Regions from separate parts of the Nonomuraea sp. ZG12 genome, predicted to be linked through region 2. Evidence: riboswitches for the same ligand, from Rfam matches in the RefSeq annotation. Region 2 holds a riboswitch; the other holds the start of a gene.
What was found. A riboswitch is a leader RNA that binds a small molecule or an ion and turns the genes downstream of it on or off. The one in region 2 is predicted to bind glycine.
Positions count from the first base shown of each region.

Region 1: it holds a riboswitch for glycine, as region 2 does, so the genes downstream of both, gcvP (aminomethyl-transferring glycine dehydrogenase) here and gcvT (glycine cleavage system aminomethyltransferase GcvT) in region 2, are expected to answer to the same signal.

Region 1 is NZ_JBQHCW010000001.1:1,208,558-1,224,114, forward strand. Features, by position in the region: gene ACTMTF_RS05620 (sugar phosphate nucleotidyltransferase) at 1-822, shown strand, start outside; gene ACTMTF_RS05625 (FHA domain-containing protein) at 1,087-1,599, shown strand; gene ftsR (transcriptional regulator FtsR) at 1,623-2,249, shown strand; gene ACTMTF_RS05635 (bifunctional nuclease family protein) at 2,356-2,826, shown strand; gene ACTMTF_RS05640 (MerR family transcriptional regulator) at 2,975-3,595, shown strand; glycine riboswitch at 3,614-3,705, shown strand; gene gcvP (aminomethyl-transferring glycine dehydrogenase) at 3,866-6,703, shown strand; partial or broken gene ACTMTF_RS05650 (VOC family protein) at 6,786-6,962, opposite strand; gene ACTMTF_RS05655 (tetratricopeptide repeat protein) at 7,147-8,085, shown strand; gene ACTMTF_RS05660 (hypothetical protein) at 8,203-8,652, shown strand; gene ACTMTF_RS05665 (hypothetical protein) at 8,720-9,064, opposite strand; gene ACTMTF_RS05670 (alpha/beta hydrolase family protein) at 9,148-9,741, shown strand; gene ACTMTF_RS05675 (DUF5999 family protein) at 9,979-10,176, opposite strand; gene ACTMTF_RS05680 (TetR/AcrR family transcriptional regulator C-terminal domain-containing protein) at 10,374-10,934, opposite strand; gene ACTMTF_RS05685 (hypothetical protein) at 11,049-11,447, shown strand; gene ACTMTF_RS05690 (RNA polymerase sigma factor) at 11,578-12,900, opposite strand; gene ACTMTF_RS05695 (hypothetical protein) at 13,068-13,391, opposite strand; gene ACTMTF_RS05700 (AMP-binding protein) at 13,435-14,580, opposite strand; gene ACTMTF_RS05705 (o-succinylbenzoate synthase) at 14,662-15,557, shown strand, end outside.
Region 2 is NZ_JBQHCW010000003.1:200,179-215,735, forward strand. Features, by position in the region: gene ACTMTF_RS12750 (glycoside hydrolase family 5 protein) at 1-872, opposite strand, end outside; gene ACTMTF_RS12755 (LacI family DNA-binding transcriptional regulator) at 869-1,951, opposite strand; gene ACTMTF_RS12760 (carbohydrate ABC transporter permease) at 2,253-3,206, shown strand; gene ACTMTF_RS12765 (carbohydrate ABC transporter permease) at 3,196-4,059, shown strand; gene ACTMTF_RS12770 (ABC transporter substrate-binding protein) at 4,122-5,417, shown strand; gene ACTMTF_RS12775 (hypothetical protein) at 5,414-7,486, shown strand; gene ACTMTF_RS12780 (hypothetical protein) at 7,483-8,244, opposite strand; gene ACTMTF_RS12785 (FadR/GntR family transcriptional regulator) at 8,338-9,042, opposite strand; gene ACTMTF_RS12790 (glutamine synthetase family protein) at 9,153-10,523, shown strand; gene ACTMTF_RS12795 (aldehyde dehydrogenase family protein) at 10,529-11,872, shown strand; gene ACTMTF_RS12800 (3-oxoacyl-ACP reductase) at 11,969-12,733, shown strand; gene ACTMTF_RS12805 (gamma-glutamyl-gamma-aminobutyrate hydrolase family protein) at 12,745-13,434, shown strand; glycine riboswitch at 13,521-13,618, shown strand; glycine riboswitch at 13,619-13,715, shown strand; gene gcvT (glycine cleavage system aminomethyltransferase GcvT) at 13,753-14,838, shown strand; gene gcvH (glycine cleavage system protein GcvH) at 14,835-15,224, shown strand; gene ACTMTF_RS12820 (L-serine ammonia-lyase) at 15,277-15,557, shown strand, end outside.

The sequences.
Region 1 (15,557 bases), on a different contig from region 2:
TCGCTGGTGCTGCCCAGGCTGCTCGGCCGGGTGGGCATCGAGGTGCTCACCGTCAACGCCGTCCTGGACGACCTGTCGCCCACGGAGACGCTCGCCGAGCGCCGCCGCGACCTGCAGCGGCTGTCGGAGCTGGTCAGCTCCTCACGCGCGGCCTTCGGCGTGCGCTTCGACCCGGTCGGCGAGCGGGTGGCGCTGGTGGACGAGATGGGGCAGTTCATCAGCGAGGAACGCGCCCTGCTCGTGGTGCTCGACCTGGTGGCCGCCGAGCGCCGGGCGGGCCGGGTGGCGCTGCCGATCACCACCACCAGGGTCGCCGAGCAGGTCTGCCGCTTCCACGGCGTGCAGGTGCAGTGGACCTCCACCGCGGTCGACGCCCTCACCTCCGCCGCCGCCGGACCGGGCATGATCTTCGCCGGTGACGGCAGGGGCGGCTTCGTGGTGCCCGAGTTCAGCCCCGCGCTCGACGGTCCCGCCGCGTTCATGCGCCTGCTGGGGCTGGTCGCCCGCACCCGGCTCTCGCTCAGCCAGATCGACGCCAGGATCCCCGAGGCGAAGCTGCTCAAGCGGGCGATCCCGACGCAGTGGAAGGCCAAGGGCGCGGTGATGCGCTCGGTCATCGAGGCGGCCGAGTCCGCCCCCGAGGGCTACCACATCGACACCACCGACGGGGTCCGGGTGGTGGGGGAGGACGGCAGCTGGGTGCTCATCCTGCCCGCCGCCACCGAGCCCGTCACCGACCTGTGGGCCGAGGCCTCCGACGTCGACACCGCCCAGCTCCTGCTGGAGCGGTGGGCCACCGTGGTCGAGCAGGCCGCCATGTGACCGCCCGGGGCCGCGCCCACGACCCCGGGGCGACGGTGATTTGTCGTATGGGGTGCAAGATCGTAATGTTAGAAGGCGCGGCGGCATGGACCTTCAGGCAGGGGCGGCGGTAACTTTGTCAGCGTCCGAACCTGTCGTCCAGCGCCCCGCCTTGACCTTTGCCGCTGATCAGCGTAAGTTGCGGCATTCGCAAACTTGAGAGCGAAGCGAGGCGCGCCCCGAGCACCGTTGCCGCGTCTTCGCGGTAGGAGGCCGAGCCGATCGATGCCGAGCGTCTACTGCACGCAGTGCGGGCACGCCAACCCCGAGGATGCCCGTTTCTGTTCTCGCTGTGGGTCACCGTTGACCAGACCGGAGGTCTCAGGGGACACCACTTCGACGATCTCCGTCGCGGGAATCGAGGCGTACGAGGCAGAGACCGGTGACATGCTGCTGGCCGAACGGGCGCTGGTCGAACAGCTCCCGCCGGGCGCGGCGTTGCTGACCGTGACCAGGGGGCCCAACCAGGGCAGCCGTTTCCGGCTCGACAAGGACCTCACCACCACCGGGCGCCATCCGGAGAGTGACATCTTCCTCGACGACATCACCGTCTCCCGCCGGCACGTCGAGTTCTACCGCCAGCGCGGCGGCCTGTTCTCCGTGCGTGACGTGGGCAGCCTCAACGGCACCTACGTCAACAGGGAGCGCATCGAGGAGGTCCCGCTGCACTCCGGCGACGAGGTGCAGATCGGAAAGTTCCGGCTGCTGTTCCTGATGCGGACACCCGCCGGCACATGACCTCGCAGGCGGCACGCTCGCACATGAGCATCGGGGAGGTGCTCGCCCTCCTGCAGGGCGAGTTCCCCGATGTCACCGTCTCCAAGATCCGTTTCTTGGAGGGGGAGGGGCTCATCGAGCCGGAGCGCACCCCGTCGGGCTTTCGCAAGTTCACCCACCTGCACGTCCAGCAGCTCCGCTACATCCTCACCGAGCAACGGGACCATTACCTGCCGCTGAGGGTGATCAAGGACAAGATGGCGGAGAGCTTCGCCCGCCCCCGCGCCGTGCAGGACAAGCAGGAGGTGCGCCTCAGCCGTGCCGAGCTGCTGGAGGCGGCCGGGCTCGACGAGGAGACGCTCACCGAGCTGGAGGACTACGGCCTGCTCGCGCCCAAGGCCAGGCGTTATGACGAGGACGCGCTCAAGGTGGCGCGCAGCGTCGGCGCGCTGGCCCGCTTCGGGCTGCACGCCCGCCACCTGCGGGCGGTCAAGGCGGCGGCCGAACGGGAGGCCGGTCTGGTCGAGCAGACCGTGGCGCCGATCCTGAAACGGCGGGCGCCAGGCGCGATCGGCGAGGCCGACGAGACGGCCAGGGAGCTGTCCACGCTCCTGCTCGACCTGCACGAGGCCCTGCTGCGTACGGGCGTGCGGAGCGTTCTCGGGCGATGAGCGGCCCGAGGGACATTCAGGGCCCCCCGGGTGTTACGTTGAATTGCAGAAGCGGACCAGCAATGAGCTGTGCCGGGTCGCCGGCCAGTCGAATATGGAGCAGCCCGTGTTGCAGATGGAGGTCGTGGGTGTTCGCGTAGAAATGCCCACAAATCAGCCGATCGTCTTGCTCAAGGAGGCACACGGGGAACGGTTCCTGCCCATCTGGATCGGCATGACCGAAGCGACGGCCATCGCCCTGGCCCAGGCGGAGGAGCCGCCGCCCAGGCCGCTCACGCACGACCTGTTCCGGGACGTGCTGAGCGCCCTCGGCGTGGGCCTGCGTGCCGTCAACATCGTCGCCCTGCGTGACGGGATCTTCTTCGCCGACCTGGTGTTCTCCAACGGCGTGGAGGTGAGCGCCAGGCCGTCCGACTCCATCGCGCTGGCGCTGCGCACCGGGGCACGCATCTTCGCCAGTGAGGAGGTCGTTCAGGAGGCCGGAGTGATCATCCCCGACGACCAGGAGGACGAGGTGGAGAAGTTCAGGGAGTTCCTTGACACGATCTCTCCCGAAGACTTTGGCAGGGCGGGGTAGGTATTTCAGTGCATTTACGCTTCACGACGCGCCGAGCCGGATCGTTGACTGGGCATGGTCACGGTCCTACGGTGCAAGTGAAACCCGTGGCCGCCTTTTTACGAACCCCCAGATCAGGCCGCGGGATGAGAGAAAGCCGGAGGTCCGCGTGGCGGTCAGCAGCGGCGAGGGAAAGACGGCCGGCCAGGAAGATCCGGTACGGCGTGAGAGCGCGCGGCAGCGTGCCGGAGAGCAGGGCCTGCTCTTCGACGAGCAGCCCGCGACGGTGCCGGACGACATCGGATACCGTGGCCCGACGGCGTGCGCGGCAGCCGGCATCACCTACAGGCAGCTGGACTACTGGGCGCGCACCGGCCTGGTCGAGCCCACGATAAGAGCAGCGCAAGGTTCGGGTTCCCAACGGCTCTACTGTTTCCGCGACATCCTGGTGCTCAAGGTCGTCAAGCGACTGCTCGACACCGGGGTATCCCTCCAGCAGATCCGCACCGCCGTGCAGCATCTGCGTGATCGCGGGGTGGCCGACCTCGCGCAGATCACGCTGATGAGCGACGGTGTGAGCGTTTACGAATGCACCTCGGCGGACGAGGTGATAGACCTTCTCCAGGGTGGCCAGGGCGTGTTCGGCATCGCGCTCGGCCGGGTCTGGCGCGAGGTCGAGGGATCCCTCGCGGAGCTGCCGGGGGAACGGGCGGCGGTCGCGGACACCGTCCCGGCCGACCATCCCGCTGACGAACTGGCCCAGAGGCGACGGGCGCGCCGAATAGGGTAGTAATCTAGGACATGTCGATGACCCCATGCGGGAGAGTCCCCGGCTGGACCGGGGCGCCGAAGGAGCAACCTCCCCGGAATCTCTCAGGCAACCGGTACCGCTCGGGTGAGGCAACTCTGGAAAGCAGGCGCGCTCGCCAGGCGCGCTTCACCGACGGTGCAAGCCCCGCGGGGTGAAGCTCTCAGGTCGCGAAGACAGCGGTGACAGAGGGGGAGACCTGGCATACGCCCGCGCTCTGCGCCGGTCTCCATCGCCTCGGGAGGCATCTCCATGACCGACCTGTCACCACCGCCGTTCTCCGCCCGGCACATCGGGCCGTCGCAGAGCCAGCAGCAGCGCATGCTCGAGGCCGTGGGCTTCGAGTCCGTGGCGGATCTGGTGGCCGTGGCCGTCCCCGAGGCGATCCGGAGCAAGGACCGCCTCAAGCTGCCCGCCGCCGCGAGCGAGGCCGAGGCCATCGCCGAGCTGCGTGCCCTGGCCGACCGCAACCAGGTGCTCACCTCCATGATCGGCCTGGGCTACCACGACACCGTCACGCCCGCGGTGATCCGCCGCAACCTGCTGGAGAACCCGGGCTGGTACACCGCCTACACGCCGTACCAGCCGGAGATCTCGCAGGGCCGCCTGGAGGCGCTGCTCAACTTCCAGACCGTGGTGTCCGACCTCACCGCCCTGCCCGTGGCGGGCGCGTCCCTGCTCGACGAGAGCACCGCCGCGGCCGAGGCCATGACGCTGGCCCGGCGGACCGGCAAGAGCAAGAGCGACGTGTTCGTGATCGACGCCGACACGCTGCCCCAGACCAAGGCGGTGCTGGCCACCCGCGCAGAGCCGCTCGGCATCACGCTCGTGGAGAGCGACCTGGCGGGCGAGCTGCCGGCGTGCTTCGGCGTGCTCGTGCAGTATCCGGGTGCCTCCGGCCGGCTGCGTGACTTCCGCGACGTCGCCGAGCGGGCGCACGCCGCCGGCGCGCTCGTCGTGGCCGCCGCCGACCTGCTCGCGCTCACGCTGGTCGCCGCCCCCGGCGAGCTCGGCGCCGACATCGCCATCGGCTCCTCGCAGCGGTTCGGCGTGCCGTTCGGCTTCGGCGGTCCGCACGCCGCCTACATGTCCGTACGTGAGGGCCTGCAACGGCAGATGCCCGGGCGCCTCGTGGGCGTGTCCGTGGACGTCGACGGCGACCCCGCCTACCGGCTGGCCCTGCAGACCCGCGAGCAGCACATCCGCCGCGAGAAGGCCACCAGCAACATCTGCACCGCCCAGGTCCTGCTGGCCGTGATCGCCGGCATGTACGCCGTCTACCACGGGCCCGAAGGGCTGCGCCGGATCGCCGCCCGCGTGCACCGGCACGCCGTGGTCCTGGCCGACGGCCTGCGACAGGGCGGCGTCGAGGTCGTCCACCAGGAGTTCTTCGACACCGTGCTGGCCCGCGTGCCCGGCCGCGCGGCCGGGATCGTCGCCGCAGCCGCCGAGCGGGGCGTCAACCTCTGGCAGGCCGACGCCGACCACGTCTCCGTCGCCTGCGACGAGAAGACCGGCGCGGCCGAGGTCGCCCAGGTGTGGGCCGCCTTCGGCGTCGAGCGCGACGGCGTCACCCTCGACGACCCGCGGGTACCCGACGCGGTGCCCGCCTCGCTGGCGCGCGAGTCCGGCTACCTGACCCACCCGGTCTTCCACGACCACCACTCCGAGACCGCGATGCTGCGCTACCTGCGCAGGCTGCAGGACAGGGACATCGCGCTCGACCGCTCCATGATCCCGCTCGGCTCCTGCACCATGAAGCTGAACGCGACCACCGAGATGGAGCCCATCACCTGGCCCGAGTTCGCCGCCATCCACCCCTACGCCCCCGAGGCGCAGGCGGCCGGCTACGTCGACCTCATCGAGACGCTGGAAGGCTGGCTGGCCGAGGTCACCGGCTACGACGCCGTCTCCATCCAGCCGAACGCCGGCTCCCAGGGCGAGTTCGCCGGGCTGCTCGCCATCCGCGCCTACCACCGTGAGCGAGGCGAAGGCGAGCGCGACATCTGCCTCATCCCCTCCTCGGCGCACGGCACCAACGCCGCCAGCGCCGTCATGGCGGGCATGCGGGTCGTGGTCGTGGCCTGCGACACCGGCGGCAACGTGGACCTGGCCGACCTCGACGCCAAGATCGACAAGCACCGCGACCGGCTCGCCGCCATCATGATCACCTACCCCTCCACGCACGGGGTCTACGAGGAGACCATCACCGAGATCTGCGCCAAGGTGCACGGCGCCGGCGGCCAGGTGTACGTCGACGGGGCCAACCTCAACGCGCTCGTCGGCCTGGCCAAGCCGGGGGAGTTCGGCGCCGACGTGTCCCACCTGAACCTGCACAAGACGTTCTGCATCCCGCACGGCGGCGGCGGCCCCGGCGTCGGGCCCGTCGCGGTCCGTGCGCACCTCGCCGCCTACCTGCCGGGCCACCCGCTGCGGGACGGCACCCCCGTCGGTCCCGTCTCGGCCGCCCCGTACGGCTCCGCCGGGATCCTGCCGATCTCCTGGGCGTACATCAGGATGATGGGCGCCGACGGCCTCACGGCGGCCACCGAGCAGGCCATCCTGTCGGCCAACTACCTCGCGCGCCGCCTGGCCCCGCACTACCCGGTCCTGTACACCGGGCGGGGTGGGCTCGTCGCCCACGAGTGCATCATCGACCTGCGGCAGATCACCAAGGAGACCGGCGTCACCGTCGACGACGTGGCCAAGCGGCTCATCGACTACGGCTTCCACGCGCCGACCATGTCGTTCCCGGTCGCGGGCACGCTCATGATCGAGCCTACGGAGAGCGAGGACCTGGCCGAACTGGACCGGTTCGCCGACGCGATGATCGCCATCCGCGGCGAGATCGCCAAGGTGGGCTCCGGCGACTACGACAAGACGGACAACCCCCTGCGGAACGCCCCGCACACCGCCGAGGCGCTCACCGCCGACGAGTGGCCCCACCCGTACACCCGCACCGAGGCGGCCTACCCGGTGCCCTCGCTGCGGGACGACAAGTACTGGGTGCCGGTGCGCCGCATCGACCAGGCGTACGGGGACCGCAACCTGGTCTGCTCCTGCCCGCCGCTGGAGGCGTACGAGGACTGACCCTGGCCCCACCCGGGCCGCACCGCGGCCCTACCCCGATCCCATCCCGGCCCGCCACCCGGCGGGCCGGGGGCGTCCGACGTCAGCGACCCGAGGGCCGCGCTTGGAGCCCTTCGGAACCGCGACGGCGGTCTTCCACGCAGAACGGGTTGCCCTCGGGATCGGCGACCACCACGAACGTGGGGACTTCCGGCCGCGGGTTCTCGGGATGGCGAGACCGGTCGACACGTTGCGCACCCAGCAGGACCAGCCGGTCGACCTCGTCGTCGAGATCGCGGTCCCCCGCGCTGAGGTCGAGATGTGTCCGGGGGAACTGGTGCTGAGCCGCCGCGAACTGCCTGAATCAGCTGAAATGTGCACCTGCCATGCCTACGGTCGCAAGTGAGCAGACATGATCGCCAGAAGTCGTTAGGCTCGGTGCGATCGTCGCCGAAGGAGCTCTCTTGACGTCCTCAGAGCTGGAGACCCCGCCGCTGGACATCGCCCGCCGCCTGGCCGAGGACGGTGATCTCGATGGTGCGGCCGCCATACTCGCGGAGCTCGCCTCCACCCCCGGCGGCCCCGACGTGGCACAGGCCGCCGTCGGCCTCGCCGTGGTCCTCGACCAGCGTGGCGACGTCGACGGAGCCCGTGCCGCCGCCAGGACCGCGCTCGCGACCGGGCATCCCGAGTTCGCCGCCCAGGCCGCCTGCCACCTGGCCCAGGGGTTCGAACGCGAGGGCCGCTACGGGCAGGCGAGGGGCGCCTGGCAGGCGGTGCTGGGGGTCGGCACCCCGGCCTACGTCCCGCTCGCCCACCTCGCGCTCGCCAGGCTCGCCGCGGAGACCGGAGAGTACGACGAGGCGGAAACCGAGCTCCGCGCCGCCATCGACACCGGCCACGCGCCCCCGACCGGCGGGCGAAACGGCGGCCCCGACCACGCCGACGGCACAGGCACGGCAGAGGACGCGCGTGGGCCCGGCCACGCGGCGGGAGACACAGGCGCGTACGGCCACCCGGCGGGGAGTGCGGGTGGGCCTGGTGGTGCGGATGTGCGGGTGCACGCGAGCCAGCAGCTTGCCGACCTGCTCATGGAGCGTGGTGAGCCGGGGGAGGCGGCGGAGGTGCTGCTCGACGCCCTGGAGGACGCCTCGGGTGACGACGCGGCCCGGCTGCGTGTGCAGCTCGGCATCGCACACCTGGAGCTGGCCTGCGCCGAGTTCGCCGGTGCCGTGGAGGACGGCGGCGAGGGCCAGACCACCGCCCTCGCGATCGAGCTGCTGGCCCGCACGCTCCCCCTACGGGGACGCGCCGACGATGCCGACCATGTGTGGGCGTACGGCCTGAATCATGACGATGAGACGCTCGCGTCCGAGGTGCGCCTGCGCTACGACCGTGACTGACCGCGCGCGGCGACCTGCCAGCGATCGGAGGGCAGGCTCCAAGGGGCGCGTGATCTGGTCGTGCGCCCCTCGCCGTCTCGTCGTACAACGCTGTACCGGGGACTGAAGGGGAGATCGGTGGAGCTGGTCGTGGTGGAGTGGCGGGACGGTGCGCTGATGCATGATCCCTCCCCGTACCTGGACAAGCTGCCCGAGCTGAGCCCACATCTGCCCGTCGGGGCGCGGGCGTTCGCCGGTGATCCGGACCACTATGACTTCGCTGGGCCCAGATGTGTGAAGGACCTGCAATTCGGTGGCCTGACCCTGGGACCGAACGGTCTGGAGCTTCGCCTGGAGCCCAATCCGTGGAAGCACTCCGAGCGCCTGGTCATCCGCTATGCCGGGGTGGCCGGTGTCCGGGTCGACGCGGACCCGGAGGCCGGGCTGGACAGCCTGCGGCTGGACGAGATCATGCCGCATGAGCATGGCTGCGGCCACGAGTTGGTGTTTCTCACCGGCACGGTGCGGGTGGTCTGCTCCGACCTTGAGGCGATCTGGGAACCGGCCCGTCCCGGAAACGCGGGCTGAGGCACGGCTGCTCCTCCGGGCCGCACCGGCCGCGCGCCTACGCCGTGTGCGCGGCTTGGCCGCCGGGTCAGGGGCGGCGCATGATGACCACCGCGGACGCCACGTTGATCACCACGATGGCCATCCAGGCCGCCAGGAGGCCCACCAGGCCGACGCTGCTGGCAATGGCCGTGAGCGGGATGCCGATCCCCATCGAGCCCAAGGCGATGGGGATCATGGCCGAGCCGCTGGCGCGCTGCTTGGGGGACCGCACGCCGCGCAGGTGGAGCTCGGCGTCGACCCGGGCGGCGATGGTGGCGTCCAGGCGCTCGACCAGCGAGTCGACCAGAGCGGGCTCGTACTCGGGACCGAGGTCGCGACGGGCGTCCAGCGTCGCCTGCAGGTCCTCGCGCAAGGGTCTCGTGTCTCGCATAGGGGTAATCCTGCATCCTTGAAGGGCGCGCCGTCATCACACCTGAGAGCGATGTCGAACTCATCCCCAGGTACGGTGCTGCCATGGAGATCATGACCCCTCGGGGCCTTGCGCTGGTCGAGGTCGACGAGGTGGAGCGGGCCCGGATGCTGCTGGTGCTGACGCACGGGTCGGCCGGGGGAGTGGACGCGCCCGATCTCCTGGCGGTGCGCGACGCGGCGCTCGGCGTGGGGGCGAGCGTGGCCAGGGTGACGCAGGCGTTCCGGGTGGCCGGCGCGCGGGCGCCGGGGACGCCGGCCCGGCAGGACGAGGCCTGGCAGGTCGTGCTGGACGAGCTGCGTACGCGGTGGCCCGAGGTGCCGTTGGTGCAGGGCGGTCGGAGCAACGGCGCGCGGGTGGCCTGCCGGACCGCCAAGGCGGTGGGGGCGGCCTCGGTGGTGGCGCTCGCCTTCCCGCTGCATCCGCCGGGCAGGCCGGACCGGTCCAGGGCCGACGAGCTGCGCGGGGCCGGGGTGGACGTGCTGGTGGTCAGCGGGGACAAGGACCCGTTCGGGCTCCCGGATCCGGCGGACGCGACGTGGATGGTGGTGCTGCCGGGGGAGGGCCATGATCTGAAGAAGAACCCGGCCCGCGTGGGCGAGGTGGTCGCCGAGTGGCTCAAACGCCACTGGAGCTGACGGCCGGCGATCCAGCGGGACGGCGGGCGCCTGTCCCAGGAGACCGCCCGGTGGTGGAGAGGATGCTGGTCCCGCAACCTGCTGGAGGTTGCGGGTCGCCGCCTGGGCCGGTCGGCTGTGCTGCGACCCTTCGGGTCGCGGGGTCCGTGCTGGCGGTCGAGGCTTCGCCGTCCCGCCGACTTCACGGGCGGGACGTGGGTGACCGGCCCGCGTTCGCTGCGGGCGGCCGGGTGTGGGTCAGGCCGCGCCGACCAGGGGGTCGGGGCGGTGCGGGGCGATGGCGGTGCCGCCGGGCAAAAGCTCCCCGGTGTCCTCGAACAGGACTACGCCGTTGCACAGCAGGCTCCACCCCTGTTCGGGGTGGCAGGCCAGGGTGCGTGCGGCCTCGCGGTCGGGCGCCTCGGCAGACGGACAGACCGGGTCGTGCGGGCACATCGGCGTGCCTCCGATATCTCGTGGGTGCTCCCGGAAGAGGGGTGGGAGCGCTCGGGTTTTCGTTTGCAGCAAGTGTGCGTTGTGTGTCACACGTTCCGACATAGCCCGTTAGGACTGTTAGAGGAGGATGCCCCGATCGTGTGACCTTCGACACAGCGTGCCTTATGCAGGATAACGGGCCAAGCTCGACACGCACACTAGATTTGGAGTCCTCGGAGCAAAGCTTCAAGTCCGCGCTCGAAGTCCGCGTCGGCCCGTTCGTCGCGCCGGGTCCACTCGTCCACCTCAGGGTCGGCCCATCCCGACTGCTGGACCTCGACGGCGACGCTGCCGAAGACGAACGCCCGCAGCGACCGTACGGCGTCGGCCGCGTCCGGCAGGCCACCGTCGGTGAGCTGTTCGACCTGCTCGCCGATGGCCAGGGCGGTGCCGCCCTTCGGCGGCTTGGTGAGGGCGAGCGCGAGCACGCCGGGGTGGTCGCGCAGCACCTCGCGGCTGGCCCGGCACCAGGCCCTGGCGGTCTCCTGCCAGGTGGCCGCCTGCTCCACGCGGACGGCGGTGACGTGCTCGGCCAAGGCGTCCATCAGCGCCTCCTTGCCCCGGGGCAGGTGGTGGTAGATGGCCATGGCCTCCACCTCCAGGGCGTCGCCCAGCCTGCGCATCGTGAGCCTGCGCAGGCCCTGGCTGTCGGCGATGTGCAGCGCGGCCTCGATGATGCGCTCGCGGGACAGGGGGACGGGCGGTCGCTTGGCGGGCATGCAGAGGATCTTACTATGTAAAGGCGTCGGGCGCGTGGATCCGGTTACTGGGCGTGGCGCGTCACCGCGTACCCTGGTCGCTGGTAAGAGCCGACAGTTCGAAGGGCAGAGTCGATGGCGTTTTTCCGTCCGCGGGTGAGCCGCGAGGCCGAGGTCCGCTTCCACGCGGATCAGGAGATCTCCAAGAGCTTCCCCGAGCTGCTGGACAAGGCGAGGATGGCCGAGCGGACGCTGCGCGAGCTGCGCGCCGCCAACGCCGACGACATCGAGCTGCGGGCCGCGGGAGTGGCGTTCGACAAGGCGCTGACCGAGGCGCTGCGCGCGGCCGAGGCGGGGCAGCGGGCCACGTTCGGCGTCAAGGCCTACGACGACCGCATCGCCCGGCGCAAGGCGAAGGCCACGCCCGCGGGCGTCATGTGGACCGCCGAGGCGGACCGGCTGCGCACGCTGCGCGAGGACAACCGGATGTGGGGCATCCCGCGCACGCCGCGCGCGGTGCCCGCCGCCCGCTGAGGGCGCTGACCAAAGACGCCCTGGTCCGGGAGATCTCCCGGGTCAGGGCGTCCGCGCGCTCGGCGCCGGAAAGGGCGGGACCCGCCCGCCCCTGAGGCGCCCTCGTACGGGCCTCAGAGCCCCGGAGGGCTCAGCTGGCCCAGTCGAGCAGGGGGCGGGTGTTGCTCGGGTGGCGCAGCTTGGACAGCGACTCCTTCTCGAGCTGGCGGATGCGCTCACGGGTGAGTCCCATGTGCTTGCCGATCTCGTCGAGGGTGTGCGGCTTGCCGTCCACCAGGCCGAACCGCAGCGCCATGATCTTGGCCTCCCTCGGTGAGAGGTTCCGCAGCACGCCCCGCAGCTGGTCGCCCAGCAGTTGGCGGTCGACGATCTCCGACGCCTCCGGCGAGTCGACGTCCTCGATGAGGTCGCCGATCGTGGTCTCGCCGTCCTCGCCGATCGTCGCGTTCAGCGAGATGGGCTGCCGGCTGGTGCGCAGCAGCTCCTCGATCTGGTCGGGGGTCTTGTCCAGCTCGACGGCCAGCTCCTCGGGCGTGGGCTCGCGGCCCAGCCGCTGGTGCATGTCGCGCTCGATGCGCGACAGCTTCGACAACATCTCCAGTACGTGGACCGGCAGCCGGATGGTGCGGGCCGAGTCGGCGAAGCCGCGCTGGATGGCCTGGCGGATCCACCACATGGCGTAGGTGGAGAACTTGAAGCCCTTGGTGTAGTCGAACTTCTCCACGGCCCTGATCAGGCCCAGGTTGCCCTCCTGGACGACGTCCAGCAGGGACATGCCGCGGTCGGTGTACTTCTTGGCGACCGACACGACCAGCCGGAGGTTGGCCTCCAGCATGTGGTCCTTGGCCGCCTTGCCGTCCTGCGCCACGAGCATCAGGTCGGCGCGCCGGGCCGCGGTCAGGTCGGGCGTGCTCTCCAGCTTGTACTCCGCGTACAGGCCGGCCTCGATGCGCCTGGCCAGCTCGACCTCCTGCGCCGCGGTGAGCAGCGTGCGGCGGCCGATGGACTTGAGGTAGGTGTGGACGGAGTCGCCCATCACGGACTGGTTGTCGTCCAGGTCGAGCGGCTCGTTCTCGGCGTCGACCTCCTCCGCGACCTCGGCGGAGATCTCCAGCGCCAGGTCGTCGGGGCCGTCCTCGTCGCCGGCCTTCGTGGGCTTGTTTTTTGCTTTCGCGGCATTCGAGTCGGTAGTCTCGGTACTCGAAGCCTTCCTGGTGGGGCGCTTGGTCTTCTTGGCGGACCTGGCCAGTGCGGGCTCGTCCTCGGCGGCCAGGCTCACGCCGGCGTCGCTGAGCTCGCGCAGGATCGAGCGGCCCTGAGCCGGGCTGATGCCGGCCTGGGCGAATGCGTCACGCAGCTCTGCCAGAGAAAGGTGACCTTGGTTTCGCCCTCGGTCAATGAGCTGCTCGAGGTCTGCGGGCGGGGTCGCGGTCGCCACGGCGGTTCGGGGCATGAGGACACCTCCTCCATACGGAGCGGAAACGATCTAGGCGGGTTTCATGGTGGGGCGGCCCGTCCGGCCGCGCGACTCACCAGTATCCATAACGCCGTCGGCCGTTATTTGTTCCCGTGAGGTGGAAAAAAGGGCGGAACCCCCCCATGCGGCCCGCCCTGACGGTCCTACTCGGGCAGGACGAGCTCGCCCGGCTTCACCTCGGGCATCGGCATCGGCTGCGCCTCCTGCAGGCGGTCGTCCGTCCAGTAGCCGACGACGCCGTCCGGGTCGGACTCGAGCTGCTCGGAGACCACGATGCCGTCCTCGACGCGGTCGGTGGCGTCCGGGGTCGGCGGCGGGCTGAACGTGGGGTCCTCCTTCACCACGGCCCTGGTCTCCCGGGCCTGGTCGAGCCTGCCCGCCGAGGCGGCCGCCGCGACCGAGACGCCGCCGACGAGGATCACGCCGACAACCGCCGCAGAGGCCCACGTCTTGCGGGACTGGTTCATGAGGCTCCCTCCTTCTCCCCACTATGACGCATCCAACAAGTCATCAGGTTCCGGACTTTAGCCGCATGAGATCTGTTTTCCCATTTGCCAGCAAGGGCAAGCGGGGCATCAGGCGCAACTCCCGTGGCGCGGCGAAGGGCGGCAGCCGATCGGCGCAGTAGGCCCGGAGCTGGGACAACGTGGGCGGATTCGCCGGGTCGGCGGGGACCGCGACGGCCACCACGGCCTCGCCCCACTCGGGGTCCGGCCGGCCCACCACCGCCACCTCGGCGATCCCGGGGTGGGCGCCGAGCACGGCCGCCACGGTGGCGGCCACCACCTTCTCGCCGCCGGTGTTGATGACGTCGTCGGCCCTGCCGAGGACGCGCAGCCTGCCGCCGGACAGCTCGCCCAGGTCGGAGGTGACGAACCAGCCGCCGTCCAGGGGCGGCTCGCCGCCGAAGCGGTAGCCGGAGAACAACACGGGCCCGGCCAGGCGGATCCTGCCGTCGTCGCCGATTTTGCAATCTACATTGTAAAGGGGGCGGCCGTCGTACACGCACCCGCCGCTGGTCTCGCTCATCCCGTACGTCGTGACCACCCGGGCGCCGAGCGCCGCGGCCTCCGCCAGCAGCCCCGGCCGGGGCGCCGCGCCGCCGAGCAGGACGGTGCGGAACCGCGACAGGTCCGCCCGGAGCCCGACCAGCCGGTGCAACTGCGTCGGGACCAGCGAGACGTGCGCGGCGCCCGACTCCAGCACCGCCTCGGGATCGAAGCGCTCGTGCATCACCGGCTCGCTCTCGCTGAGCAGTGATCGGACCAGCACCTGCAGGCCGGACACGTGGGAGACGGGCAGGCAGCACAGCCACCGCTCGCCCTTGGCCGCCTCCACCCGGCGCAGCGAGGCGGCCGCGGAGGCGCGCAGGGCGCTCGCCGAGAGCATCACGCCCTTGGGGGCGCCCGTGCTGCCGCTGGTGGCGATGACGACCGCCACGTCACCGGGCACGCCGGCACCGTCGGCCCGTCGTACACCGTCCACGTGGGTGGGGCGCAGCGCCGCGAGCGCGGCGCCCTCCTGACCGGGGGTCAGAGGCAGCACGGCGGGTCCGTCGCCGGACAGCGCGTCGCGGATCGCGGCGAACAACCGGGGGCCCGCCGGCTGCACCACGGCGTGCAGCGGACGGTCCGGATGCGACGGGTTCCTCCACATGCTCGTAAGGTTAATGGCGTCAGTTCGGGCAGCGGCGCAGGGAGGGTCGTGACGCGTTCTCCCGTGGTTTTCCGGATTCCGATGCGCACCAGGTTCCGGGGACAGACCGTCAGAGAAGGGGTGCTGCTGCACGGGCCGGCGGGATGGGGCGAGTTCTCGCCGTTCCCCGAGTACGGGCCGCGCGAATGCGCCCGGTGGCTCGCGTGTGCGCGCGAGGCCGCCTTCGAGGGATGGCCCGCGCCGGTCCGCGACGCGGTCCCGGTCAACGCCACCGTGCCCGCCGTCGGGCCCGAGCAGGCCCACGAGATCGTCCGGCGCTCCGGCTGCGGCACGGCCAAGGTCAAGGTGGCCGAGCGCGGGCAGGGCTTCGCCGAGGACCTGGCCAGGGTGGAGGCCGTGCGTGACGCGCTCGGCCCGTCCGGCAGGCTGCGCGTGGACGTCAACGGCGCCTGGGAGGTGGACGAGGCGGTCCGGCGGCTCAAGGAGCTCGACCGGTTCGACCTGGAGTACGTCGAGCAGCCCTGCGCCACGCTGGCGGAGCTGGCGGCGGTGCGGCGGGCCTGCGACGTGCCCGTGGCGGCCGACGAGTCCATCCGCCGGGCCGAGGATCCGCTGCGGGTGCGGGCCGCCGAGGCGGCCGACATCGCGGTGGTCAAGGTGCAGCCGCTGGGCGGCGTGCGGGCGGCGCTGCGGGTGGTGGAGGCGTGCGGGCTGCCGGCCGTGGTGTCGAGCGCCGTGGAGACCTCCGTGGGGCTGGCGGCCGGGCTGGCGCTGGCCGCCGCGCTCCCGGAGCTGCCGTACGCGTGCGGGCTCGCGACGATGGCGCTGTTGTCGGGCGATGTGGTGGAGGATTCGCTGGTGCCCCTGGACGGGATGCTCGCCGTACGCCATCCTGAGGTGAATTTTCAGCATTTGTCGGATATGTCGAGTTTTGAGATTGATTCTCCGTCGTGGCTACGCCGGATGCAGGAGGCGTC
Region 2 (15,557 bases):
CCGATCCAGATGGGCGTCCCGGTGCGGCGCATGAACTCCGTACGCCGCAGGAAGGTCTGTTCCACCACCGATCGGTCGAAGTACTCGCCGCGGGTGGTGCCCGGGTAGGTGCTGCCCGCGGCGATGCCGGGCAGGGCGTAGTCGTGGGCGGTGTAGACGGTGTTGGCGAACGGCTCGTCGAAGACGGAGAAGTCGGAGGAGTAGCGGTTCCCGTCCAGGAAGAGGACGTGGCGCGGGTCGATGGCCCGCACCGCCTTCTCCAGCCGCTCGTAGAAAGGTCCGATGACCTCGCCCGAGGCGTCGCCGGGCTCGTTGACGGGGTTGTACCCGGCGACCGCGGGCTCGTCCTTGTAGCGGTCGGCGAGGGCCTCCCACAGGTGCACGACCCGGTCCTGGAACTGCCGCTGGTTCCAGAAGTCGGCCCAGTGCGTCGGGTTGTCGCTGTGCCAGTGCTGGTTCTGCCGGCCGGGCAGCGCGTGCAGGTCGAGGATGGTGTACAGGCCGGCGTCGGCGCACAGGCGGATGACGCGGTCGAGGAGGGCGAACCCCTCCTCCTTGAGCTCGAACGGCCGGTCGTCGTCCTCGAAGTGGCGGTAGTTGAAGGGGATCCGTACGGAATTGAGGCCCAGGGACGCCAGATAGCGCGCGTCCTCGACGTCGAAGAAGTCGGTGAGGAAGCGGTCGAAGAACCTGGTGTAGCCCTCCTCCCCCAGCGCCTTGCGCAGCGCGGCACGCTGGAGCGACTCCGTCGCCGGGTAGCCGGTGATGAAGTTCTCCATGTTCATCCAGCCGCCGAGCCCGACGCCGGCCAGCGTGACGGGGTGGCCGGTGTCGTCGACCAGGCGGTCACCGCGGACGCTGATCCATTTCATGGTGTTCTCCTCAGGGGGTGGTAGGGCCCGGTGCTCTCCCGGACGAGCAGGCGCGGCTGGAAGCGGACGTTGTGCCCGCCGGTGTCACCGTTCATCAGCGACCACAGCTTGTCCCAGGCCTGCTTGCCCAGCTCGTTCTTTGGGATGGAGGCCGTGGTCAGCGGTGGTGTGGTGTAGCGGGCGAAGGGGATGTCGTCGAACCCGGTGAGCGACAGGTCGCCGGGGACGGCGACGCCGAGCTCGTGCAGGCCGCTCAGCGCGCCGAAGGCGACCATGTCGTTGAACGCGATGACGCCGGTCGCGCGGCACGCCACCACTTCGCGGGCCACGGCGTGGCCGTCGTCGAACATGGCGCCGCATGCGAGCTCGGTCAGGGCGAGGCCGGGCGTGGCGGCCACGATGGCGCGCAGCGCGGCGCGGCGGTCGCGGTTGGACGCGCTGGCCTCGGGGCCGGCGAGGTAGACCAGGTGGCGGTGGCCGAGGCCGGTGAGGTGGGTCATGATCCCCGCGATGCCGACCGCGTTGTCGATGGACAGCGACGGCAGGGTGGAGCCGGGGATCTCCCGGTGAAGCAGCACGAGCGGGGCGAGCCGGTCGCTGAGCGCGCGGAGTCGTTCGTCGGTCGACCGGGGTGAGGCGAGGACGAGGCCGTCGGATCGCCGCCGGGCCTCCACCGCGAGGATGATCTCCTCCTCGGCGTCCTCCTTGGACTCGGCGACCAGCAGGCGGCGGCCCACCTCTCCGGCGGCCTGGCTGAGCCCGCGCAGGATGCCCTGGAACAGCGGGTTGGCCAGGTCGGGGACGATGAGCGCGATGGTGCTGGTGCGGCCGAGCGCGAGGCTGCGGGCGACCAGGCTCGGCTCGTACTCGAGCTCCTTGGCGGCGGCCCGCACCCGTGCGGCGAGCTCCGGGTTGACGGTGGGTGAGCCGTTCATGACCCGGGAGACGGTCGCCCGCGAGACGCCGGCGGCCTCGGCGACGCGGCTGATGGTCGCCGTGCCGCAGGGCCGGGGCCCGCGCTTGCCGGGGGGCCGGACGGGCTGCTCCGGCTCGTCCCTGCTGTGATCACGCGCGCTCATGTCCGCTCTCCCCGCATGCTCAAGCTTCACTGCATGCATTAAATCGTCGAGTCAGGACCGGCGCGCCCGAACCGGGCACCGCCGCAAGATACCGGTTTCCGCACGCGATTGCAACCGGTTGCCGTAGCCCCTTCCAAAAAACTTCCATCCGATGTTTGTCCAGCTCAAGGCGGTGTTCACCGATCGTTGACAGCCAATGACGGCTCTGTTAGAAACTGGTTACTCGCGGGCCGGGTTGCAAGCCGGCCCGCCCACTCCCACCCGCGCATTTCCCCCTGCGCGACCTGGCGAAGGGTGATAGATGAGCGAACAAACGGGTGCACTCGCACCTGCGTCGCCGTTACAGCAAAACAACCGTTTGCGGCGCTTCCTGGCTCCGAGAGGTCCTCGCGAGGACCGGATCGGTTATCTCTTCCTGACGCCGTGGTTCATCGGCATGGTGGTCTTCACCATTGGACCGATCCTGGCCTCGCTCTATCTCTCGTTCACCGAATACACGCTGCTCAAGCCGCCGGAATGGCTGGGCCTGGCGAATTACCAGCAGATGCTGGAGGATCCCCGGCTGCACAAGTCGCTGGGGGTGACGTTCCTCTACGTGTTCGTGTCGGTGCCCATCCAGCTGATCCTGGCCCTGGCACTGGCGCTCCTGCTCAACCGGGGCGTGCGCGGCCTGAGCTTCTACCGGTCGGTCTACTATCTGCCTTCGCTGCTGGCGGGCAGCGTCTCCATCGCGATCCTGTGGCGGCAGATCTTCGGCAAGGAAGGACTGATCAACCAGTTCCTGGCCATGGCCGGCATCGAGGGCGTGAGCTGGGTGGCCCACCCGGACTACGCCCTCGGCACGCTGGTCGTGCTGAACGCCTGGACCTTCGGCGCGCCGATGGTGATCTTCCTCGCGGGCCTGCGGCAGATCCCGGTCTCCTACTACGAGGCGGCGCAGGTCGACGGGGCCGGCACGATGGCGAGGTTCTTCCACATCACGATGCCGCTGCTGACCCCGATCATCTTCTTCAACCTCGTGCTGCAGATGATCGGCGCGTTCCAGAGCTTCACCCAGGCGTTCGTGGTCAGCGGCGGGCAGGGCGGTCCATCCGACTCCACCCTGCTCTACACGCTCTATCTCTACCAGCGCGGCTTCGGCTCCTTCGACATGGGCTACGCCTCCGCGATGGCATGGACGCTGCTGCTCATCATCGCCGCGCTGACCGGGCTCAACTTCCTTCTGGCCAAGCGGTGGGTGTTCTATGGCAACTGACGTGAGAGGCGCGCGGCAAGGCGAGGGCAGCCGGACACGGCGGCTGTCGAAGCACGCGCTGCTGATCATCTGCGGCGTGGTCATGCTCTATCCGCTGCTGTGGATGGTGTCGAGCTCGATCAAGCCCAACGAGATCATCTTCCGCGACCCGTCGATCTGGCCCACTGAGCTGGACTTCAGCAACTACTTCCGGGGCTGGACGGCGCTGAGCCACCCCTTCCACTACTACCTGTGGAACTCGGCGGTGATCGCGATCTTCGCGGTCATCGGCAACCTGCTCTCGTGCTCACTCGCCGCCTACGCCTTCGCCCGGATGAAGTTCCGGGGCAGGAACTTCTTCTTCGCCGCGATGCTGGCGACCCTGATGCTGCCGATCCATGTGCTGATCGTCCCGCAGTACGTGCTGTTCTCCCAGCTTGACTGGATCAACACCAACCTGCCGCTCATCGTGCCGAAGTTCCTGGCCCATGACGCGTTCTTCATCTTCTTAATGGTGCAGTTCATCCGGGGCCTGCCCCGGGAGCTCGACGAGGCCGCCCGCCTCGACGGGTGCGGGCACATCCGGATCTACTGGCGGATCATCATGCCGCTGTCGGTGCCGGCGCTCGCCACCTCGGCGCTGTTCACGTTCATCTGGACCTGGAACGACTTCTTCAGCCAGCTCATCTTCCTCACCGATCCGGACCTGTGGACCATGCCGGTCGCACTGCGCTCCTTCATGGACGGTCAGGGCGAGACGGCGTGGGGTCAGCTCTTCGCGATGTCGATCGTGGGTCTGGTGCCGATCTTCGGTTTCTTCCTGGCCGGCCAGCGCTACCTGACGCAGGGCCTGTCGACCACGGGATTCAAGTAAACGCCCCAGCAGAGTTTCACGTACGGTCCATTAAATCGTTTTAAACCCCCGGAGAGAGACCCATGAGAAAGCCCACATCCCGCCGCCTGGCGGCGCTCTGCCTCACCACCGCGCTCTTAGCGACCGCCGGCTGCGGCGGCGGCGCGAGCGAGAGCGCGGACGGCACCATCGAGCTGAAGTTCAGCTGGTGGGGCAACAACGACCGGGCCGCCGCCACGCAGAAGGTCATCGACGCCTTCCAGAAGCAGAACCCGAAGATCAAGATCAAGGGCTCGTTCACCGACTTCAACTCCTACTTCGACCGCCTGGCCACCGAGGTCGCGGCGGGCGGCGCCCCCGACGTCATCACCCTCGGCGGCGCCTACCCGCGCGAGTACGGTGACCGCGGCGCCCTGCTCGACCTGTCCACGGTCAGCGGCGTGCTGAAGACGGACAAGATCGGCGCCGCCGCGCTGGACAACGGCAAGTTCAACAACGTCCAGTACGGCGTCCCGACCGGCGTCAACACGGTGGCCCTCGTGGTCGACCCCGAGGTGTTCAAGGCGGCCGGCGTGCCGCTGCCGGACGACGAGACCTGGACGTGGGACGACTTCAAGCGGATCGCCAAGGAGATCGCGGAGAAGTCCCCGAAGGGCACCTTCGGCCTGGCCGACCCCACCAAGACCGACATGCTGGACATCTTCGCGCGGCAGCGGGGCGAGGCCCTCTACACGGCGGACGGCAAGGTGGGCATCAGCGAGAAGACCCTCGTCGACTGGTGGAACATGACCCTCGAACTGCGTGACGCCGGGGCCACCCCGCCGGCCTCGCAGACCGCCGAGCTCATCACCCAGCCCGCGCCCGAGCAGTCACTGATCGGCCGTGGCCTCGCCGGGATGCAGTTCGAGTGGAGCAACCAGCTCACCGCCCTGCGCAAGGCGTCCGGGCACCCGCTGGAGCTCATGCGGGTGCCGGGCGAGAGCGGTGCCACACAGCCCGGCATGTGGCTGCAGGCCTCGCAGCTCTACACCGTCAACGCCAAGAGCGAGCACCCGCAGGAGGCCGCCAAGCTCGTGGACTTCCTGGTCAACAGCCCCGAGGCAGGGAAGATCATCCTCGCCGACCGCGGCATCTCGGCGAACTCCGACGTCCGCACCGCCATCGAGAGCTCACTCAGTGAGGACGAGGTCGTTCAGGCGAAGTTCATCGACGAGGTGACCCCGAAGGCCGGCCCGGCGCTGGTGATCGGCCCGACAGGCTCCACGGACACGCCGGACATCCTTGACCGGATCAACGCGGAGGTGCTGTTCGACCGCTCGAAGCCGGCCGAGGCCGCAGCCGACTTCATCAAGCAGGTGGGGACGGCGATCCAGCAGTGACGGGCACCGGGATCGACAGGCGTGCGCTCGTCGGCCGGCACGCGGTCGAGGTGACGGAGATCGTGGCGGAGTCGCCGCTGTCCGTGGGCAACGGCGAGTTCTGCTTCACCGTCGACGTCACCGGGTTGCAGACCTTCCCGGACTCCTACCCGGTCGAGGACCGCACCGGGAACGGGCCGGGAACGCTGCTGGGCACCATGTCCTCATGGGGCTGGCACAGCGTCCCCGGCTCGTACGACCTGGCGGACACCATGTCCACGTACGAGACCCCCCGGGGTCCGGTCCCGTACGTGGACATGCGCGGCGACCTGAGCGGCACGGGCGAGAACCCCGCCTCGGCCGCGGAGGCGTGGCTGCGCAACAACCCGCACCGGCTGGACCTGGCCAGGATCGGCCTGGCCCGGCCGGGTGAGGCGCCGCTGGAGCCCGCCGACGTGCGCGACGTCCGCCAGCGGCTGGACCTGTGGACCGGGGTCATCACCGGCGAACACCGGCTGGGGGGCACCCCGGTCCAGGTCACCACCGCCTGCCATCCGGAGCGCGACATCCTGGCCGTGCGGGTGGCGTCCCGGCTGCTCACCGAAGGGCTGGCCGTACGCCTGGCCTTTCCCTACGGGTCGCAGGCGTGGGGCAACGCGGCGGACTGGTCGCGGCCGGAAGCCCACACGTCGGCGCTGCGGGAGACGCCCGGCGGATTCGCCGTCGAGCGGGTGCTCGACGACACGCGGTACGGCGTGGCGGTCGGGCTGCCGGAAGGCGCGCAGGTGCGCGCGGACGGGCCGCACGAGTTCCTGATCACCTCGCGTCAGCCGGTCGTCGAGCTGGTGGTGGCCTTCGGGCCCGAGCCGCCCGCCGACCTGCCCGCGTACGAGCGCGTGCTGGAGGCGTCCGAGCGGCACTGGGCGCGCTTCTGGAGCACCGGCGGCGCGCTGGACCTGTCCGGCAGCCAGGACGAGCGCGCGCCGGAGCTGGAGCGCCGCGTCGTGCTGTCGCAGTACCTCACGGCGATCCACTGCGCGGGCTCCACCCCGCCGCAGGAGACCGGCCTGATGACCAACAGCTGGCGGGGCCGCTTCCACCTGGAGATGCACTGGTGGCACGGCGCGCACTTCCCGCTGTGGGGGCGCTCCGAGCTGCTCGAACGCAGCCTCGGCTGGTACGACGCCATCCTGGGACGGGCCCGTGAGACCGCGGCGCGGCAGGGACTGCCGGGCGCGCGCTGGCCCAAGCAGGTCGCGCCCGACGGCCGGGAGAGCCCGAGCCCGATCGGGCCGTTCCTGGTGTGGCAGCAGCCGCACCCGATCTTCCTGGCCGAGCTGGTACGCCGCTCGACCGGCTCCCGCGAGGCGCTGACCCGGTACGCGGGCATCGTCATGGACACCGCCGCCTTCATGGCGGCCTTCCCGGTCAAGGGGCCCGGCGGTCACACGCTCGGGCCGCCGCTGGTGCCGGCGCAGGAGTCGTACGCCGAGGTCCGGGCGAGCGCGGCGAACCCGACGTTCGAGCTGGCCTACTGGGCGTGGGCGCTGGAGATCGCCCAGGAATGGCGGCGGCTGCTCGGCCTCGAACCCGAGCCGTCCTGGTCGGAGGTGGCCGCCGGCCTGTCCAGGCCGCTGGTCCGCGACGGGGTCTACGCCGCGATGGACGCCCCGCCGTACACCGTGCCGGACGACCATCCGTCCATGCTGTACGCGCTGGGCGTCGTCCCTCCCACCGGCCTGATCGAGCCGGAGACGATGCGCGCGACGCTGCGGCACGTGATGGCAACCTGGCCGTGGGAGACGACGTGGGGCTGGGACTACCCGGCCATCGCGATGACGGCGACCCGGCTGGGCGAGCCGGAGACCGCGCTGGCGGCCCTGCTGATGCCCACCGCCAAGAACACCTACCTGCTCAACGGGCACAACAGGCAGACGGCGTCGCTGCCCGTCTACCTGCCCGGCAACGGCGGGCTCCTGGCGGCGGTCGCCCTGATGGCCGCCGGTTGGGACGGCAGCGGGCCGGCGCCCGGCTTCCCGGCGGACGGCTCGTGGACGGTCCGCCACGAAGGGCTGCTGCCGCTGCCCTAGGTGTCGCGCCTCAGCCGGGCACGCCGGGTGGAGGGCAGGTCGTGGCGGCCGGACAGGAACTCCTGGAAGGCGATCTTGGCTCGGATGACCGGCCGCCGCCACCGGTCCTCCCGGTGGATGGCCGTGGCCATCTTGCGCGGCGAGCGGTCGGCGAAGAACCAGTACGCCCACGGGGAGCCGGGCCTGGCCAGCCGCACCGCGCCCACGAGCAGCAGGACGGGCACGAACAGGCCGACCATCCCGGTCCAGATCTTGCCCTTGAGCAGCGTGATGACGGCCAGCGCGAGGTTGGCCACGACCAGCGCGGCCGGGCTCACGGGGGTGCCGTAGTCCCAGGTGAGCGGGCGCAGCCCGACGAGCAGCAGCCCGGTGACGGCGACCGCGATGAACACCGCGTCGACGGAGGTGCGGCCCTCTTCCTCCCAGTAGACGTCGTGCAGGTGCAGGATGAGCGCGAACTCGTCCAGCACGAGCGCCGACCCGACGCCGAAGACCGACGCGGCGACCGCGTAGCCCTCCTGCGAGGCGCCGGACACGATCAGCCCGGCGACGCCGCCGACCAGCATGAGCACGACGCCGAACACCACGTGGTGGATGTGCATCTCACCCACGTTGACGTTGCGGAACCAGCCGACCTTCGCCCTGATCAGCCGCACGTTGATGCGGGTGGCCATGAAGGCCACGATGAGCGCGGCGAAGAAACAGAACAGCGGCAGCCGTCCTGTGGCGATGATGCTGTGCTCGAACCAATTTTCCATGACCTTGACATCGACTCTACGAGCCCGCTCGGACTGCTTGTCCCCATCTCGCCGTCCTGGTCTCGCTGTCCTCATCGTGTTCAGGCATGACTCTCAGGACAGGAACGCGCGCAGGAGCGCGGCGGTGCCCTCCAGGTGCTCGGCGACCGCGCGGCGGGCGGCGTCGGGGTCACCGGCGAGGATGGCCGCCACCATGGCGCGATGCTGGGCGGCGGAGTGGTCGAGGTTGACCTGGAGCATGGGGATCGCGTCGAGCAGGTCGCTGACCCGCAGCCGGGCGTCGGCGCAGGCCGCCGCCAGCAGGGAGGAGCCGGTGAGCTCGGCGATGGACAGGTGGAAGGCGGTGTCGAGGCGTCGGTAGTCGGCCAGGGACGCCTCGTCCAGGTCGGTCAGCCCGCGGTGCAGGGTGGCGCGCTGCTCGTCGGTGAGCTCGGTGGCGGCCAGCGCCTGAGCGGCTCCGCACTCCACTGCCATCCGGAAGGTGAGGGCGTCCGCCAGGTCGGCCGCGCCCATGTCGGCGACGACCTGGCGCAGATCGGTCGCGCCGGGGACGGGCGGCACGTAGGTGACGAAGGCCCCGCCGTAGCGGCCGCGCCGTACATCGAGATAGCCCGCGTCCTGCAGGGCGCGGATCGCCTCGCGCAGGGTCACCCTGCTGATGCCGAGCCGGACGGCGAGCTCACGCTCCGCGGGGAGTTTCGCGCCCGGCGCGACCAGGCCGAGCTTGATCGCCTGGAGCAGCCGTTCCACGGTCTCCTCGAAGGCGTTGCCCGCCCGCACCGGCCGCAACACCGTCATCAAACGCGTCGACTCGTCCAACGTGTCCTCGGGTCTTGACAAGCGATCCCAGCATGCACATCAATGGTCTGAGACTAGCCCAATCAACGGGCCAGATGGGAGCGACCCACGTGAGTGATCGACCGGGCGCCGGTTTCCTCACCGTCGACGAGCTGCGGGACGAGGTGGCGCGGGGGCGGATCGACACCGTGCTGCTCGCCCTCGCCGACATGCAGGGCAGGCTGCAGGGCAAGCGGTTGTCGGCCCGCTACTTCCTGGAGGAGGTGCTGCACCACGGCTCCGAGGGGTGCAACTACCTGCTCGCGGTGGACGTGGAGATGAACACGGTCGGCGGCTACGCGATGTCGTCCTGGGATCGCGGGTACGGGGACTTCGTGATGCGGCCGGACCTGTCGACCCTGCGGCGCGTGCCCTGGCAGGAGGGCACCGCGCTGCTGATGGCCGACCTGGCCTGGGAGGACGGCGCCGAGGTGGTGGCCTCGCCGCGGCAGATCCTGCGCAGGCAGCTCGCCCGGCTGGAGGAGCGCGGACTGCGCGCGTACGTCGGCACCGAGCTGGAGTTCGTGGTCTACGAGGACACCTACGAAGAGGCGTGGAAACGCGGTTATCGCGATATGTCGCCCGCCAACCTCTACAACGTCGACTACTCCCTGCTGGGCACGGCCCGCATCGAGCCCCTCCTGCGCCGGATCAGGCGCGACATGGAGGGCGCGGGACTCTACGTCGAGTCCGCCAAGGGCGAGTGCAACCTGGGCCAGCACGAGATCGCCTTCCGCTACGACGAGGCGCTCAGGACCTGCGACAACCACTCGATCTACAAGAACGGCGCCAAGGAGATCGCGGCCCAGGAGGGCAAGTCGATCACCTTCATGGCCAAGCCGAACGAGCGCGAGGGCAACTCCTGCCACGTCCACATCTCGCTGCGCGGCGCGGACGGCGACCTCGTCATGGCGGGCGACGGACCGCACGGGCTGTCCGAGCTGGGCGCCCGGTTCATCGCCGGGCAGCTCGCCTGCATGCGCGAGCTCACCCTGATGTACGCGCCCAACATCAACTCCTACAAGCGCTTCGTGCCCGGCAGCTTCGCGCCCACGGCCGTCAAGTGGGGGGTGGACAACCGCACCTGCTCGCTGCGCCTGGTCGGCCACGGCCCGTCGCTGCGGGTGGAGAACCGGGTGCCCGGCGGTGACGTGAACCCCTACCTCGCGGTGGCCGCCCTGATCGCGGCCGGGCTCCACGGCATCGACGCCGAGCTGCCGCTGGAGGAGGCATTCGCGGGCAACGCCTACGCCACGGACGCCGAGACCGTGCCGCACACCCTGCGCGACGCGCTGGCGCTGTTCGAGGGGTCCAAGCTGGCCCGCGAGTCCTTCGGCGACGAGGTCGTGGCGCACTACGCCAACAACGCCAGGATCGAGTTGCAGGCCTTCGACGCTGCCGTGACGGACTGGGAGCTGTTCCGCGGCTTCGAGCGGATGTGAGCCGTATGAAGATCATCAATCCGGCGACGGAAGAGGTCGTCGCCGACGTCGAGCTCGCCGACGCCGCCGAGGTCGACCGGGCGGTGGAGCGTGCCAGGAAGGCCCAGGCGGCCTGGCGGGACGTGGCGCCGGGGCAGCGGGCGCGGCTGCTGCGCGCCTTCGCGGACCTGGTGGACGCGCACGGCGAGGAGCTGGCCAGGCTGGAGGTGACCAACGCCGGTCACCCCATCGGCAACGCCCGCTGGGAGGCGGGCGCCGTACGCGACGTCCTGCACTTCTACGCCGGGGCGCCGGAGCGCAACCACGGCCTGCAGATCCCGGTGCCGGGCGGCGTGGACGTGACGTTCCAGGAGCCGCTGGGCGTGGTGGGCGTCATCGTGCCGTGGAACTTCCCGATGCTGATCATGTCGTGGGGCGTCGCGCCGGCGCTCGCGGCGGGCAACACGGTGATCGTCAAGCCCGCCGAGTGGACTCCACTGACCGCGCTGAGGCTGGCCGAGCTGGCCCTGGCGGCGGGCCTCCCCGAGGGGGTGCTCCAGGTGCTGCCCGGGGCAGGGGAGGTCGCGGGAGCCCGGCTGGTCGAGCATCCGGACGTCGCGAAGATCGTGTTCACCGGGTCGACCGAGGTGGGCAAGCAGATCGCGGCCAAGGCCGGGGCCCAGGTCAAGCGGATCACCCTCGAACTCGGCGGCAAGTCGGCGAACATCGTCTTCGCCGACTCGGACCTGGAGAAGGCGGCGAAGGCCGCGCCGTACGCCGTCTTCGACAACTCCGGACAGGACTGCTGCGCCCGCTCCCGCATCCTCGTGCAGGCCGGGGCCTACGACGAGTTCCTCCAGCGGCTGTCGGAGGCGGTGCGTGACATCCGGGTCGGCGACCCCCTCGACCCGGACACCGAGATGGGCCCCCTGATCAGCGCCGAGCACCTGGATCGGGTGCGCGGCTTCGTCGACGACGCACCGTACCTGCAAGGGGCCTGCCCGCAGGGCAAGGGCTACTGGTTCCCGCCGACGGTGCTGACCTCGGCGGTCACCGACCGGGCGTTCACCGAGGAGATCTTCGGCCCGGTCGTGTCGGTGGTGCCGTTCGCCGACGAGGCCGAGGCGGTGCGCATCGCCAACGACACCCCGTACGGCCTGAGCGGCTCCATCTGGACCCGCGACGTCGGCCGGGCCCTGCGAGTGGCCAGAGCCGTCGAGGCCGGCGCCCTGTCGGTCAACTCCAACTCCTCCGTCCGCTACTGGACCCCGTTCGGCGGCTTCAAGCAGTCCGGACTCGGCAGAGAACTCGGCCCGGACGCCCTGGCGGCCTTCACCGAGACCAAGAACGTGTTCATCTCGTGGGACTGAACCCGACGCAGTGAGCGGAGTGAAGGGCCGGGGAACGAGGCACCTCGCGAAGCGAATGAGGAGCGGTGAACGACCCATCAGACAGGGAGTGGAGCTATGCAGCGTTTGCAGGACCGTGTCGCCGTCATCACCGGCGCGGGCAGCGGCATCGGCCTGGCCACCGCGCGCCGCTTCGCACAGGAAGGCGCGAAGGTCGTCTGCGTGGACATCGACGAGGAAACCGGGACCAAGGCGGCGACCGAGGTCGGCGGACTGTTCGTCAGGGCGGACGTGACCAGTGAGGACGACGTCGAGCGGATGTACGCCACCGCGCTCGACACCTACGGCAGCCTGGACATCGCCTTCAACAACGCGGGCATCTCCCCGCCGGACGACGACTCGATCCTGGAGACCGGCCTCGACGCCTGGCGACGCGTCCAGGAGGTCAACCTCACCAGCGTCTACCTGTGCTGCAAGCACGCCATCGGCCACATGCGGCGGCAGGGCAAGGGCTCCATCATCAACACCGCCTCGTTCGTCGCGGTCATGGGCTCGGCCACCTCGCAGATCTCCTACACCGCCTCCAAGGGCGGGGTCCTGGCCATGTCCAGGGAGCTCGGCGTCCAGTTCGCCCGCGAGGGCATCAGGGTCAACGCCCTGTGCCCGGGGCCGGTCAACACGCCGCTGCTGCGGGAGCTGTTCGCCAAGGACCCCGAGCGGGCCCAGCGGCGGCTGGTGCACGTGCCGGTCGGGCGGTTCGCCGAGGCGTCGGAGATCGCGGCCGCGGTCGCCTTCCTGGCCAGCGACGACGCCTCGTTCATCACGGCGTCGGAGTTCCTGGTGGACGGGGGGATCTCCGGCGCGTACGTGACACCGCTGTAGGGGGGAAGATGATGAAGCGGCCGTTGATCGGCATCACGTCCTACGTCGAGCCCGCGCGGTTCACGGTCTGGGAGATGACCGTCGCGCTGCTGCCGTACACCTATGTGGAGCAGGTGGTGCGGGCGGGCGGGCAGCCCGTGGTGCTGCCGCCGGCGGGCGAGCCGGCGGCGCTGGTGGGGCGGCTGGACGGGCTGATCCTGGCCGGCGGGGGCGACATCGACCCCGGCAGGTACGGGGAGCAGCCGCACGACCAAACCGGCTATGTCCGGAAATTTCGTGACGAGGCGGAGTTTGCGCTCTTGACCGCGGCCCTGGACGCCGGTCTCCCCTACCTAGGTGTCTGCCGAGGACTCCAGGTCCTGAACGTCGCCCTCGGCGGCACTCTCCACCAGCACCTCCCGGACGTCGTCGGGCACACCGGCCACTCCCCCGCCCCCGGCGAGTTCGGCCACCTCCCCATCCGGCCCACCCCCGGCAGCCGGGTCGCCAAGGCCCTGGGCGACGATCCCGTGACCGTGCCGCACTACCACCACCAGGCCGCCGACCGCCTGGCCCCAACCCTGACGGCCACCGCCACGGCCGACGACGGCACGATCGAGGCGGTGGAACTGGACACCCACCCCTTCACCATCGCCGTCCAGTGGCACCCGGAAGCCGCCACCGACTGCGCCCTCTTCGAAGCCCTGATAGCCGCCTGCTGACCCCGGGCGTGCGGGCGGGTTCACTCCCCTGGAAGCCGGGCGCGACAACAGGCCCGTGACGCCACTAGGCTTGCGGACATCACCGTCGAAACCGTACGGGAGAGCGTCCTGACAGCCGGTCGGGGCCCCTGAAGGAGCAAGCCCTCCCCGCGAACCTCTCAAGGAAAAGGACCGTACGGACGAGGTGTCCTCTGGAAAGCAGGCCTGGTGGCCTCGCCGAAGGTGAAAGTCCGGCAAATCCCCGGGCGAAGCTCTCAGGCAACGACGACAGAGGGGGAGGATGATCCGTGCATCCGTCCCTGTCCTGAGGTGCGACACATGTCCCGACTCACACCGTTGAGAGACGTACACGAGGCTCTCGGCGCCACGCTGACCGACTTCGCCGGATGGCTCATGCCGTTGCGTTACGGCAGCGAGTCCGCGGAGCACAACGCGGTCCGCCACGCGGCCGGGTTGTTCGATCTCTCGCACATGGGCGAGATCTTCCTGACCGGGCCGCAGGCGGGTGAGGCGCTGGACTTCGCGCTGGTGGGTCACCTGTCGGCGATGGAGCCCGGCCGGGCCCGCTACACCATGATCGTGAACGAGCGGGGCGGGGTGCTGGACGACCTCATCGTCTACCGGCTCGGGGACGAGGAGTTCATGGTCGTGGCCAACGCCTCGAACTATGAAATGGTCGGCAATGAGCTGAAAACCCGCGCCAAGTCGTACGACGTGGTGGTTGAGGATCGCTCGGACCAGTACTCACTGATCGCCGTGCAGGGTCCGCGCGCGCAGGAGATCCTCGCCACGCTCACGGACGCCGACCTGACCGGGCTCAAGTACTACACCGGGCTGCCGGGGCTGGTCGACGGGCGGCAGGCGCTCATCGCCCGCACCGGCTACACCGGCGAGGACGGCTTCGAGCTCTTCATCGCCAACCAGGACGCCGTGCCGCTCTGGCACGCGCTGACGGCGGCGGGCGAGCCGTACGACCTCAGGCCCGCGGGGCTGTCCAGCCGCGACACGCTCAGGCTGGAGGCCGGCATGCCGCTGTACGGCAACGAGCTCGGCGTCTCGCTCACCCCGTTCGACGCGGGCCTGGGCAGAGTGGTGAAATTCGACAAGCCGGGCGACTTCGTCGGCAGGTCGGCGCTGGAGGCGGTCAAGGACATCCCGCCACGGCGCCGTCTCGTCGGCCTGGTCGCGCGAGGCCGCCGGGTGCCGCGCCACGGTTACCCGGTCACCAAGGACGGTGCCGTCGTCGGCGAGGTCACCAGTGGTGCGCCATCCCAGACCCTGGGCAAGCCCATCGCGCTGGCCTACGTCGACACCGGGGTCAATGAAGGTCTGGCCGTGGACATCCGGGGCAGCCATGAGCCCGTGGACCGGGTCGAGCTGCCCTTTTACAGGAGGAACAAGTGAGCAACATCCCTGAGGACCTGAGCTACACCAAGGAGCACGAGTGGGTGGCCGGTCTTGAGGACGGCCTCATCGCGACCATCGGGATCACGGCCTTCGCCGCCGAAGCCCTGGGTGACGTCGTCTACGTGCAGCTCCCTGAGGTCGGCTCCACCATCGAGCCGGGCGACTCCATCGGCGAGGTGGAGTCGACCAAGTCGGTGAGCGAGATCTTCACCCCCGTCGGCGGCGAGGTGGTGGAGGTCAACCAGAGCCTCGTGGACGACCCGTCGCTGGCCAACAGCGACCCTTACGGCGAGGGCTGGATGTTCCGCGTGCGCGTGGAGGGCAATGCGGAAGACCTGCTGTCCGCCGAGGAGTACGCCGCACTCACCTCTGGCGATTCCTGATCCGGCCGCCGGGGCCCGCCACCGGGCCCCGGCCTAGCTGAAAGGCGCATCAATGGCGATCAGCGTCTTCGACCTGTTCAAGATCGGTATCGGCCCGTCGAGCTCCCACACCGGCGGCCCGATGGCCGCCGCCCACAAGTTCGCGCGTGGGCTGCACGCCGACGGGCTGCTCGACCGTACGACGCGCGTCGAAGTGATCCTGTACGGCTCACTCGGCCTGACCGGCAAGGGCCACGGCAGCGACAAGGCCGTCCTGCTGGGCCTGTCCGGCGAGAAGCCCGAGCTGGTGGACGTCGACACCATCGACGAGCGGCTGGCCGCCATGCGCGAGTC